3 regions of the Paenibacillus uliginis N3/975 genome follow, and region 1 is predicted to be linked to each of the others. Evidence: riboswitches for the same ligand, from Rfam matches in the RefSeq annotation. Region 1 holds a riboswitch; each other region holds the start of a gene.
What was found. A riboswitch is a leader RNA that binds a small molecule or an ion and turns the genes downstream of it on or off. The one in region 1 is predicted to bind ZMP and ZTP.

Region 1 (4,279 bases):
AACCTGTATCGTGATACAATTCTGGCTGAAGAAACATTTCACGTCTTGGCGTCTAATGAACTTAACTTCCTGGATTCAGGTGGAAGCAAAGAATGGATGACCATCGGGGAGGTCTCTGCTGCGACGAACATCCCAAGTTCAACAATCCGATACTGGGAAAAGATCGGACTTATCACTTCTTCACGAGATTCACGAAATAGGTACCGAATATTTAATCAATCTCAAATTCGTAAAATCATCCTGCTTCGCACCTTGCGGCCGGCTGTCTATACATATGACTTAGTGGGGCTTAAACAAGCGATCGGGGCAATGGATCATAACGATCTGGAGCATGCGAAAAAAATCGCTCAAGATTCGCTGGCGTACCTGAACAACATAAACCAAGAACAACTTCGCGGCGGGTACTATTTATACCGTTTATGCCGATTGTTAGATTTAATTGATTAATACCAGATGTAGTCGCACACTTTGTCCGTTACCTGAATGTATTTGGTAAAAATAAACCGTCCCTGCTTCAAGGCCGTTCACTGTGAGCTGGTGAATTTTTGAATGCCCTTCATTAGAGACGGTTGTGATCACTTGCTCCGGTTTTTTGTAATTACCTTGATATCCACTATGGATTCTCTCTGCTAACAGAACATCTACTCTGGAGGATGCCGGCTCAGATGTTTCCCACATGATCGTCATGGAGTCCACCGTAGGCCATTGCAAAATAGGGTCCCTTAATAATTGTTTGCTTTATGCGGGACTCCACAACCGCTGAACATGGCTCAGGTGATTATCTTGGAATTCCAATTTATAAATATCAGGTTTGCTTGTCCCCTTCCAAAATTCAAAGCCATAATTAGAATCGAAATAATTCAATATGATCGTCATTATATTTCCGTGGGTACCAAGCGCGATTTTCTTGCCTTTATATTCCGAGAGCAGTTGCATAATGATCGGTATAGCCCAATCCTGCGTCTGTCGCGTTGTCTCCCCTTCGGGCATGCAATAATCTATATCGATAAAAGATTGTTCAATTCCTATTAACAGCTCCTCATCGGATACAGCTTCATTCAAAGTACCAATTGGTCTTTCAATAAGCTCGTTATACAAAATGATCTCTTTCTGTAGCAGTTCAGCAAGTGGAGCTACTGTTTCTCTTGCCCTGTTATACGAACTGGAGACGATCACATCAATTCCTTCATCTCTTAACAGCTCTGCTACTCTTTTAGCATCAGATTTCCCTTGATCGTTCAAGCTCGCACCTCCCGAGCGCTCAAGTTCCAAAGAAAATGGAGCAATTCCATGACGAACAAAATACAGATATGTTTTCATTGTTCACCCATCCCCCAATTTTTTAAGTAATAATAACTTAATATACTTGTTAGTTGAAGAGATTGTAAAGTCTTAAAAGAGCTGTGCAAGTGTCGGAGACTACAACACTCACACAGCTCTATCTCAACCATAGCATTTCATTTAATGACACCGTCAAGAGAAACGAACTCCGATACTTTTCAAAAAACCACGTATAGTTAAGATTCTACAACAGCAAGCTCATCAAGTGCCAATTTCGCCTGTTTCCGTGCATTTTCAACCGAATCGGACGTTGATAAAGCGACCGCCATTCTCCGACCTGCCTTTGTAACCGGCTTGCCAAATACACGAACCTGCGTGTTCGGGACCGATAATGCCTTCTCCACACCGGTAATACAATAGTGTTCGAGTTCAAGGCTTGCTTTCAATGGACGGCTGGCTCCCGGCGTCATAAGTACAATTTCAGGGATTGGATAACCGAGGATCGCACGGACGTGTAATGCAAATTCAGAAAGATTTTGCGTTACGAGTGTCACTAGTCCAGTATCATGCGGCCGCGGAGAAACTTCGCTGAAATAAACTTTATCCTCCGTTAAAAAGAGTTCAACACCAAACAGACCATATCCGCCTAGTTCGTCTGTTATGGCTCCAGCAATATGCTTAGCTTCTTTAATCTGATCCTCTGTCATATCATGCGGCTGCCAGGACTCAATGTAATCCCCGTTTTCTTGAATATGTCCGATTGGTGCGCAGAAGCTTGTTCCGTTTACGGAACGAACCGTGAGCAGTGTGATTTCAGACTCAAAGCAGATGAACTCCTCAATAATAACCCGCCCGTTCTGAACCCGGCCACCTTCCATTGCTACGTTCCAGCACTGTTCAATGTCCTTCTCTTCACGGCAAACACTTTGTCCTTTTCCTGAAGAACTCATCAGAGGTTTGATAACGCAAGGATACCCCATCTCCTTTACCGCTTGAACAAACTGATCATACGTGTCAGCAAATTTATAACCGGCTGTTGGCAGGCCCAGTTTCTCTGATGCAAGACGTCTAATCCCTTCCCGATCCATCGTCAGCTTCGCAGCGCGGGCTGTTGGAATGACCCGATGGCCTTCTTCCTCCAGTTTTAAAAGCTCTGAAGTCGCTAATGCTTCAATCTCGGGTACAATAAGATCCGGTTTTTCCTGTTCGATAATTTCCCGCAACCGCTCACCATCCAGCATATCGATCACATAATGACGGTGGGCTACCTGCATGGCAGGTGCATGAGCGTAACGATCAACCGCTACCGTCTCAACTCCCAGACGCTGAGCTTCGATCAAAACTTCCTTTCCTAGTTCTCCCGAACCGAGCAGCATTATTTTCTTAGTTTGCAACATTGGCATATCCCCCATTTTACCGCTCATAGCGGTAGTTTATTCTTGCGAGATAAGGATGCAGTTCACCCCGAAGTCTAAGCTTGCTTATCTCAAAAATAAAAGAGGCAAGGAGAAAGAAACTCCTTACCTCTGCCCAGGCGTACGGCCGCTGCCATTCATGTGCTCCCTCATGGTTCCCCATGTTCCGCCAGTCACACATAAGCATTTCATTTGTCATGTAAATCATACTGAAATCTTCGCCTATTTGCAACATGAAGGGGTACTTTTATTGGTGAGTTTGGATTTTGCCTATAATGGAATTTTTCCGCTGCAAGCCCACCAGTTTTTCCACCGGTTGGCCGTTTTTAAATAGAATCAGTGTCGGAAGACCCATCACGCCATACTTAGAAGAGAGCTCGGGCTCTTCATCTGCATTCACTTTACCGATGACTATAGAATCTTGTAGTTCGACGGAAAGCTCTTCCACAATGGGAAGCTGCATTTTACAAGGTCCGCACCAAGGCGCCCAAAAATCAACCAGCGTTAAACCTTTGTCGATGAGTTCTGAAAAATTCTCTTTTGTCATTGTCTCAAGCATTCTGCTATCCCCTTTGTAAATAAAATTGTTTATAACTCGGTATTCAAAGCTTTTTCCAGAGCATGAAGCACTGCTATTATTTCCTTTGCCAAACCATTGTCCGTGATGTCTCCCGCTGCATTCATTTTCAAACTTATTTGTGGAATACACATCGTTCCCCCAGAGACTATATGTGCATTCAACATATTCAGAGTCATTAAAAGTGACGCATGAGCATTTTCACCGCCTGAAGGATGTGGTGAGGCACTCAGCACACCTGTCGGTTTGTTATATAACTCACTCGATGACACCGTCCAGTCAATCGCGTTCTTAAGAACGCCTGGCACACCACTTGCATATTCCGGTGTGCTAATTAACACGCTGTCAGCGGCCTTAAGTTGTGTCCGAAAATCGATCACAGCTTCCGGTACTTCCTCTCCGTCGATTTCGGGATTGAAATGCGGAAGATCACCTAATCCATCGAAAATCGTCAACTTAACATGTTTAGGAGCCAAAGTGGCAGCTGCACGTAACAGATTCGTATTAGACGAACCGTTACGGAGACTTCCGGATATACCTATAATGTGAATCGTTGGCTCATTCATTGTTACATCCCACTTTCAAGGAATTGATTTCACTGGCTGGATGTTCTTCAATAATCGAACTTATGCGTTCCTCCAGATTTGACTTTATGCTCTCAAGCTGCTTGATTTGATCATCAATTTCTTTCAGTTTCTGTTGATATACCGGAAGAACCTCTTTACAAAATGCTTCTTTGTTCATCAACACGCAATTCAGAAAGCCGGCGATTTGTTCAGTAGTCAAACCTAATTTCAAGTAAAATTGAATAGTCTGCACTTGTTCAATCATGAATGAGGAATATTCACGATATCCGTTATCATGCCGTTTGGGAGCAAGCAATCCCTGCTGCTCATAATAACGAAGAGAGCGGATGCTGACTCCGGTTCGATTGGCGAGTTCTCCAATTCTCAAGTGTCATGCCTCCAATTGTAATTGTATGGGTCTAATCTGATTATAAACGATG
Region 2 (4,279 bases), 2.1 Mb from region 1:
CGCGGACGTTGCCGTCTCGCTCGGCAGCCTGGCCGCACCGGAGGAAGCGGCACACCGGCTCTACGCCGGGCTGCGCCAATTCGATGAAGCAGGCGCGACCTTTATCCTGGCAGAATCCTGCCCGGATAAAGGTCTTGGCGCCGCGGTGATGAACCGGCTGCTGAAGGCGGCGGGTCATCATATTATATTTGCGTCCGATGATGGGCTTGCCTCAGATTAGGCGAGCGCGACACAGGCATGAATCCGTCCACAAGGGTTTTAGGCATCATTCCCCCCTTGTCCGCATATGGTGTACAAGACCATAGGGACTTGGGGGAAAAAGGCATGTTGGAAACGTCTGTCCAGTTAGGGCAACTCGCGACGATCCTGATTATGGCCGTGGCGCTGGGCTTGGATGCATTTTCACTCGGTATCGGTGTTGGAATGAGAGGCATCCGCCTGAAACATGTCCTGATCATCAGCCTGCTGATCGCCTTATTCCACACGCTGATGCCGCTGCTCGGTTTGTTTGCTGGTCGTTATGTTGGCGTTTTGCTCGGACAAGTTACGGGGCTCGCTGCAGGAGGCCTGCTTGTGCTGCTGGGGGGACATATGATCTGGAACTCTTTTCGCAAAGAGGAAGGTCGGCCGGTGAATCACACCACGCTGCTCGGAATGCTTCTGTTTTCGCTTAGTGTCAGTATCGACTCTTTTTCGGTAGGGGTTTCGCTTGGCATGTTCGTGAATGATACGGCGATCATTGTAACTTCTTTCGGCGTGATCGGAGGCTTAATGTCGATTTTCGGACTGATGCTCGGCCGGAAGGCGGGTAGCAGACTCGGTGAATATGGAGAAATGACCGGCGGTGTCATTTTGCTGGCATTTGGTTTGATGTTTATATTTTGATACAATGACGGCAGTAAAAGATACACTTTCGGGGAGGTGGAGACCGTGAAAAACATATTGTTCGTCTGCACCGGCAACACCTGTCGCAGTCCTATGGCTGAAGGTATGCTGCGCAAGCTCGCCAAGGGGAGAGGGATTCCGCTTGAAGTTCGTTCCGCAGGTGTTTCGGCTGCAGAAGGAATGCCAATCTCACGTCATGCTGAAGCAGTACTCCGCGATCAGCAGATTAAGGACGGTATGTCCTCTAAGCCACTGAGTATGGATCTTGTCGAGTGGGCAGATCTGATTCTGACATTGACGTTATCCCATAAGCAGTATGCGATTCGTCAGTTTCCTTATGCGGCGGACAAGGTTCATACGCTAAAAGAATACGTCGAGAATGATGTGCAGGTGCTTACGGATCTGCAGGAGCAGGACAGTCTGCTGGCATCCATGGAGATGATGAGATCCCTTGGCATTGAGCTTCAGGAGAAAGACAAGGTTCGGTTAATCGAGCTGCGTCAGCGTATTCCGAGTTTTGATATTTCCGATCCGTTCGGAGGTTCGCTGGAAGAGTATGAGGAAACTGCGGCAGAAATCCGTTCAGCGCTGTTCCGATTGCTGGACAAGCTGGAGAGAGAGTAAGTAACGTGATTTGCGGCTGTACAGTTCCCGTTATAGTTGAAGTCATTTACCGATCATAATTATGAATAAATATTCGTTGCTTTTCTTTTCCGTATGTTTTAAGATGAAGGGGAAAAACACGGATTCCGGTGTAACTGGCGACGAAGTGGATGAAACCACGATGGAGCACCGGAACATACGGCCGGTCGCCTGGGCAAAGAGCAATTGGTGCACGATACACGTGCGCGGACTGCTCTTTTTTTCGTCTTTTGCTAACAATTTGGGTTATAATGAAACAAGTTGTTGTACGAGCATTTTGCAAAAGTGCCGACACAAAAGATGAAACATACGAGGAGGTTTTTCATATGAAAATCGCATTGGGCACGGATCATGCAGGTATTCGTTTGAAAGAGGAAATTACGGAGGTCATTCGGAATCTCGGGCATGAGGTCGAGGACTTGGGCTGCGGCTGTTCCGACTCGGTAGATTATCCTGACTTTGCGCTTCCGGTATGTGAAAAGGTCGTATCCGGAGAAGCTGACCGTGGAATTCTGATCTGCGGAACGGGAATCGGCATGAGCATTGCGGCGAATAAGGTTCCAGGAATTCGCTGTGCGCTGACACATGATGTATTTTCGGCAAAAGCTACCCGCGAGCACAATGATAGCAACGTGCTGGCACTTGGTGAACGAGTGGTGGGCCCCGGCCTTGCAGCAGAAATCGTTACAGCTTGGCTGACGACAGATTTCAGTCAAGGTGAGCGGCATGTTGGCAGGGTGAACAAAATCAAGGCCATTGAGGAACGCTATCTGAAGGGATAAGCTCGTACTGCAGGGATGAACGGTAACTAAGTAACCTAAGTAACTTAAGTAACTAAGACATCAGGCAGTTGGCTTTCAGACTATCGCATCCAAGGAGGGCTGAAACACATGACAGATTACCCGGTTGACCATGCTTTGAGAGAACAAACGGTAACGATTATGCGGGAATTGGCTGAGGCTGCAGGTCTCAGGGCAGGCAAGGTGCTGGTCGTCGGGACCAGCACAAGTGAAATCACCGGCCGCCGGATTGGTACCGGCGGTGTGCTGGAGACCGCGCAACAGGTGCTGAACGGAATCGCAGAGGTACAGGCTGAGTTCGGTTTCGATACGGCTTACCAGTGCTGCGAGCACCTGAACCGTGCGCTTGTTGTGGAACGGAAACTACTCGAGCGATTGGGACTGACGGAAGTAGCTGCAGTACCCGTTCCTAAAGCGGGAGGATCTATGGCGTCTGCCGCTTACCGGAGCTTCGATGATCCGTGTCTGGCTGAGAGCATCTCCGCTCATGCGGGTATCGATATTGGTGAGACGATGATCGGCATGCATCTGCGCCGTGTTGCGGTACCATTTCGACCGAGTATTCGGTATATCGGGAAAGCTCGTGTGACAGCGGCATTGACGAGACCGAAATTGATCGGTGGAGAGCGGGCTGTATATCGGATGGAGCAGGAGATTGATAGGGCGGCATGTGATTAGACGTAGTTGTGATTGATGATTAACCATATATTATTTTTTAATTTAGGGAGGATACGAATATGATGGAACATTTGCGCAAGAGTGACCCGGCAGTACTGGAAGCGATGGATTTGGAACTGAAGCGCCAACGCAGTAACATTGAACTTATCGCTTCGGAGAACATTGTTAGTGAAGCTGTTATGGAAGCGATGGGATCAGTGCTGACGAATAAATATGCAGAAGGCTATCCAGGCAAACGCTACTATGGCGGCTGCGAGCGCGTTGATATTGTAGAGGATCTGGCACGTGACCGTGCGAAGCAGTTGTTCGGTGCTGAGCACGCTAACGTCCAGCCTCACTCCGGTGCACAGGCGAACATGGCTGTTTATTTGGCTGCGTTGAAGCCGGGCGATACGGTACTCGGTATGAACCTGGCACATGGTGGGCACTTGACGCACGGTAGTCCTGTCAATGCATCCGGCCTTCTGTATAACTTTGTGGCATATGGTGTGCAGGAAGATACCTTCCTAATCGATTATAACGAAGTGCGTAAAGCAGCCTTCAAACATCGTCCGCGTATGATTGTTGCCGGCGCAAGCGCTTATCCGCGAACCATCGACTTTGAAGCACTGGCTTCCATTGCAAATGACGTGGGTGCCTTGTTCATGGTTGATATGGCTCATATCGCAGGGCTTGTTGCTACAGGATTGCATCCGAACCCTGTACCTCACGCACATTTCGTTACCACAACAACTCACAAAACACTGCGCGGACCGCGCGGCGGCTTGATTCTGTGCAAACAGCCATGGGCTGCAGCTATCGACAAGGCGGTATTCCCGGGCACCCAAGGCGGACCACTTATGCACGTCATTGCATCCAAAGCAGTTGCGCTGGGTGAAGCGTTGGACCCATCCTTCAAGGAGCATGCTGAAAAAGTAGTGAAGAACGCCAAAGTACTTGCGGACACACTGATTTCTGAAGGGCTTAACATCGTATCCGGCGGAACCGATAACCACCTGATGCTGGTGGATACCCGTAATTTGGACATTTCCGGTAAAGATGCTGAGAAAGTGCTAGATTCTATCGGTATTACCGTGAACAAAAACGCGATTCCATTTGACCCTACAAGTCCGTTTGTAACAAGCGGTATCCGGATCGGTACCCCAGCTGTGACTTCCCGTGGCATGGATGAGGAAGCTATGGCTACGATCGGCAAAATTATAGCTATGGTCCTCCGTCAGCCGAAGGACGAGGCAACACTCGCAAAAGCTGGTCGTATGGTAGCTGAATTGACA
Region 3 (4,279 bases), 100 kb from region 1:
GGTGGAGGAGCATTCCGCAACCTACGGGTAATATTTAACCTTGAGCGGGATCGTACTTCTTTCAGACTTTTACGTAAAAACAGGCTGATCGAAGCCAAGCTGAACACGACCATGATAATGAGAATTATAATAAGACCTTTGCTCATATCGTTATGTCCTTTCTTAAGGGCTTTAGTGCATTATCACAAATTTATACATTTTATGCAAAACGTTTTGAAAAATGGTTAGCATGTTTCCTTGACCTGAAATGCTTTTCATGAATTATGCTTGATAGGTGACTCAAATATGAGGAGGAAATAAATATGGACAAAAAACTAGTTTTTTTTGATATAGACGGGACTCTATTGGACTATGATAAAAAGGTGCCCTTGTCAACAAAGGAAGCGATTCATGAATTAAAGGCAAACGGACATGAGGTTGCAATTGCGACGGGGCGGCCTCCGTTTCTGTTTAAGGAGCTACGGGAAGAGCTAGGTATCGATTCTTATGTCAGCTTAAACGGTCAGTATGTTGTTTATAAAGGAAACCTGGTTTACAGCAATCCGATCCCGCCTGAGGTTCTTCATTCACTTAATGAATATGCTGTAAGCTTGGATCAACCGATCATTTATACCAGTGAAGAAAATACGAAAATGAACATGACTTACCATAAGCGCGTTGAAGCCAGCTATGCCCCACATAAATTACCTATACCGGAATGTGATCCCGACTACTATTTGGGCAGACATATTTATCAGGCGGCTCTCTTTTGTACTAAAGAGGAAGAGACATCATATATCGTGAAATTCGATGATCTGCTCCGGCTTGTGCGGTGGGATGAAGTGGGCGTTGACGTAATTCCGAACGGAGGCTCCAAAGCAGCTGGAATCGAGAAGTTTATTCAGCATCTCGGTTATAAGCGAGAAGAGGTTATTGCTTTCGGAGACAATCTGAACGATCTGGAAATGCTGCAATTCGTCGGCCATGGTGTGGCAATGGGAAACGCGGACTCCGTAGTCAAGGAAGTAGCCAGATATGTAACAAAGGATGTCGATCAGGACGGCATTATGCATGGACTCCGGCAGCTCGGTTTACTGTCCGTTGACAGCGCCGTAGTATAGCTAGGTTTTCTGGATCCTTTGTACATGTTATATTTAGGTAAAATGAAGGATGAAGGAGAGAAATCTCGTGCACAGCCATCTAATAACATACTGTTTAGCCAAAAAAGGAGCTGCAGAAGACTACCCATTCGGTCCATCTCCGCTCGTCATGAAGGTCGGGGGTAAAATGTTTGCACTGATCTCCAAACCTGAAGAGAACGGGTTTACCCATATAGCATTAAAGTGTGATCCGGAAATCGCTGAGAATCTTCGGGAACAGCATGCTGCCGTTCAGCCCGGCTATCATTTGAACAAGAAACATTGGAACACTATCATCTGTGACGGCTCCTTAACGAATTCAGATATGCAGGATATGATTGATCACTCCTACGAGCTGGTTTTTAAAAGTCTTCCAAAATCTATGCGAGATTCGATTAGTGCGGTGATTTAAACAAGGGTATCGCATTGGTATATGATATATGGATTCGATTTAAGAAGCGAGGAGCCATTCATAATGCTTAAAGGTTGGAAATTTTCTGTGCTGGGTATCGTTATCGTTGGAATTGCCGCAGCGGTTGTGCCACAGTTCGGACTGATTGACTATGGAAGATCTGTTTCTTTGTTCATTTTGTTCGTTTTGTTTGTAGCGGCGCTGGAAATTATGGAACGGCTTGGCAAACGAAAAAAAGGTTAAAAATTCATCTACAATTAAAGGTGCGCCCCTCAGCAAAACGTGATATATTAAGAAAAAGTCACTATGTGTAACTGGCGTAACATGGAATACCATGAGGGAGCACATAGATAACAGCCGTACGCCTGGGCAGAGGTAAGGAGATTCCATAGGATCTCCTTACCTCTTTGTGTTTCTATAAACATAAATTGTCGAAAGGGCTGATCACATGAGCAAGGAAACGTTGATTTTGGATGGCAATCAAGTGGCGAACAGCATTAAAGAAGCATTGAAAGAGCGTGTGAAAAGATTGGTTCAGGAAGGGACAACACCTTGCCTGGCGACGGTCTTGGTCGGAGATGACCCTGCTTCGGAAACGTATGTCCGTATGAAGGGCAACGCATGCAAGAGGCTGGGGATTGACTCCAAGCGTGTGGTATTGGATCAGATGACTTCTACTGAACAGTTAATCCATGTAATAAATGAGCTGAATAACGACCCTTCTGTGCACGGGATTTTGCTGCAGCATCCTGTGCCGCATCACATTGATGAGCGGGCCGCGTTTGAAGCGATTTCGATTGAAAAAGACGTAGATGGTGTAACAATGCTCGGTTTTGCTCAAAATGCGTTTGGTCAGGCTCTATTTCCTTCCTGCACGCCTGCAGCGATTATGGCAATTATGGATGCTTACCACATTCCGATTGAAGGAAAGCATGCGGTTGTCGTTGGGAGAAGTCCGATCCTCGGCAAACCGGTATCTATGATGCTTCTGAACCGGAATGCAACGGTAACAATTTGCCATTCCAGAACACAAAATTTGGATCACCTGGTGTCACAAGGTGATATCGTGGTGGCAGCGGTCGGAAAACCGAACTTCATACAGGGAGATTGGATTAAACCGGGTGCTGTAATTATGGATGCCGGTTATAACGAAGGAAATATCGGAGATTGCGATTATGAAGCTTGCTTCCCGCATGCAAGTGCAATTACCCCAGTTCCGGGCGGAGTAGGACCTGTTACGATTGCAACACTGCTGAAACATACGGTTGATGCCGCTGAAAGATCGATGAAAGCATAAGTTTGAGCGCAAGTTGAGAGGGCAGTCCCAAAAGTGATTTTTAATTAATATCAGGGACAGTACGATTCGTACGCGTAGCGTCTTCAGTTAATCATTTTATGCTCTGCCCCGGTGTCTGAAATTTGTTATGCATGCGTTTACTATGATATTATGCACCTGACGATGGTTGAGGCTTGATTTTTGTATCATTATTCTCGAACTAACTTATAAGGAGGGTGAATATGGAGTGGTTAGCTGTACAACCCTATTATAAGATTCAAAGGGAAGTTGGAAGTACGGAACAAGTGATGTATGAGGATCATCGGACGTTATATTTGTATCGCGATAAGATCGTAACACATTATCGTGAATTTCCCGTCGCAGATGTGTTTGACCTATCTTTCCGTCAGATGGGGGATGTAGGGGGTTTTTTATACCTGCACACGAAGCTTGGAGTTTATTCTTATACTGTAAAGGAAGACCCATCCGGATTCATTGGAGCCTTTAAAAGTTTAAAACAATGAATAGTAAAGTGATAAAAATCGTCAGCGCATAGCTGGCGTTTTTTTTATCTTACGGGGTCTGTAAAGATCGCACGGTCCAGTAAATAACTGGACTAATGTCGGGAATGAAGACTTGGCTCAAGCAGGTTCCCAGAATATGCCTGTTTTTATAAACTGATAACACCAAAATGAATTGCAAGAATTTGCAAGGTAATTGTTGTCAGGAGGATTTGCATTGGGATGAAGGGGATGTCATATCCGAGATTCGCCGTATATTCCTATTCGGCAGCTTTTCTCTGGACGGCTGCATATTTCTCCCTCGGTATGTTTGTGTTCGGGGATAATTAGTCAGCCGAACGTTGAATTATACGGATATATTCACGTGGACGAAAGGATTGGGTTCCTATATCCGTTTCCAATGTGTTGATTGTGTTTATATTATACTTGGGACTGTGTGGTGCATACTTTGGTTCCGGGTAGTGTAAACGGTTGACATGCCAGTCCAGCACAGCGGCCCCCAGCACAAGTAAAGCGAACAAAATACAGCATACTGTAATCTTTCGGACGATCATTCTAATCACTCCTCACTTAAGAGTGATGCCCACTTAGTGTATTTTCATTCACAATACCTTTGACAAAAGTATTATTCATAGGCTATACTGATTCACAGTTTGAGATGTGTTTATTTTTGAGTTAATAACTACATATGGAAATAACCGGAGGAGCCTGCCAACAGCAGGCTCTTTTTGTGTTTTTTTGGTCTTACGAATTTTTGATTGGTAATACTGAGAAAAGATTAACATATTGGGGTTAAGGAGGAATCAACTTGTCGCTGCTTCATGTCGCCATTATGGCACCTATTATTTTTGCCGTTCTGGTACCTCTTATTTACAAGTTTACGAAACGTATTCACACAGGATGGTTTGTCCTTCCTGTACCGGTCATCTTATTTGTTTATTTCCTAAGCAGA

Region 2: linked by a shared signal. The riboswitch ahead of rpiB (ribose 5-phosphate isomerase B) and the one ahead of purT (phosphoribosylglycinamide formyltransferase 2) in region 1 are both predicted to bind ZMP and ZTP.
Region 3: linked by a shared signal. The riboswitch ahead of B9N86_RS11055 (bifunctional 5,10-methylenetetrahydrofolate dehydrogenase/5,10-methenyltetrahydrofolate cyclohydrolase) and the one ahead of purT (phosphoribosylglycinamide formyltransferase 2) in region 1 are both predicted to bind ZMP and ZTP.

What each region holds. Positions count from the first base shown of each region.
Region 1 is NZ_LT840184.1:2,428,029-2,432,307, reverse strand. Features, by position in the region: gene B9N86_RS11575 (MerR family DNA-binding transcriptional regulator) at 1-447, shown strand, start outside; gene B9N86_RS11570 (fibronectin type III domain-containing protein) at 436-711, opposite strand; gene B9N86_RS11565 (histidine phosphatase family protein) at 739-1,320, opposite strand; gene purT (phosphoribosylglycinamide formyltransferase 2) at 1,518-2,678, opposite strand; ZMP/ZTP riboswitch at 2,803-2,883, opposite strand; gene trxA (thioredoxin) at 2,944-3,255, opposite strand; gene B9N86_RS11545 (NADPH-dependent FMN reductase) at 3,285-3,839, opposite strand; gene B9N86_RS11540 (MerR family transcriptional regulator) at 3,832-4,227, opposite strand.
Region 2 is NZ_LT840184.1:326,462-330,740, forward strand. Features, by position in the region: gene B9N86_RS01445 (L-threonylcarbamoyladenylate synthase) at 1-220, shown strand, start outside; gene B9N86_RS01450 (manganese efflux pump MntP) at 325-885, shown strand; gene B9N86_RS01455 (low molecular weight protein arginine phosphatase) at 931-1,509, shown strand; ZMP/ZTP riboswitch at 1,630-1,711, shown strand; gene rpiB (ribose 5-phosphate isomerase B) at 1,854-2,309, shown strand; gene B9N86_RS01465 (TIGR01440 family protein) at 2,418-3,005, shown strand; gene B9N86_RS01470 (serine hydroxymethyltransferase) at 3,065-4,279, shown strand, end outside.
Region 3 is NZ_LT840184.1:2,325,330-2,329,608, forward strand. Features, by position in the region: gene B9N86_RS11035 (glycine-rich domain-containing protein) at 1-146, opposite strand, end outside; gene B9N86_RS11040 (Cof-type HAD-IIB family hydrolase) at 303-1,100, shown strand; gene B9N86_RS11045 (MmcQ/YjbR family DNA-binding protein) at 1,168-1,530, shown strand; gene B9N86_RS11050 (hypothetical protein) at 1,594-1,773, shown strand; ZMP/ZTP riboswitch at 1,831-1,908, shown strand; gene B9N86_RS11055 (bifunctional 5,10-methylenetetrahydrofolate dehydrogenase/5,10-methenyltetrahydrofolate cyclohydrolase) at 1,979-2,827, shown strand; gene B9N86_RS11060 (hypothetical protein) at 3,049-3,330, shown strand; gene B9N86_RS11065 (hypothetical protein) at 3,654-3,881, opposite strand; gene B9N86_RS11070 (Na+/H+ antiporter subunit A) at 4,136-4,279, shown strand, end outside.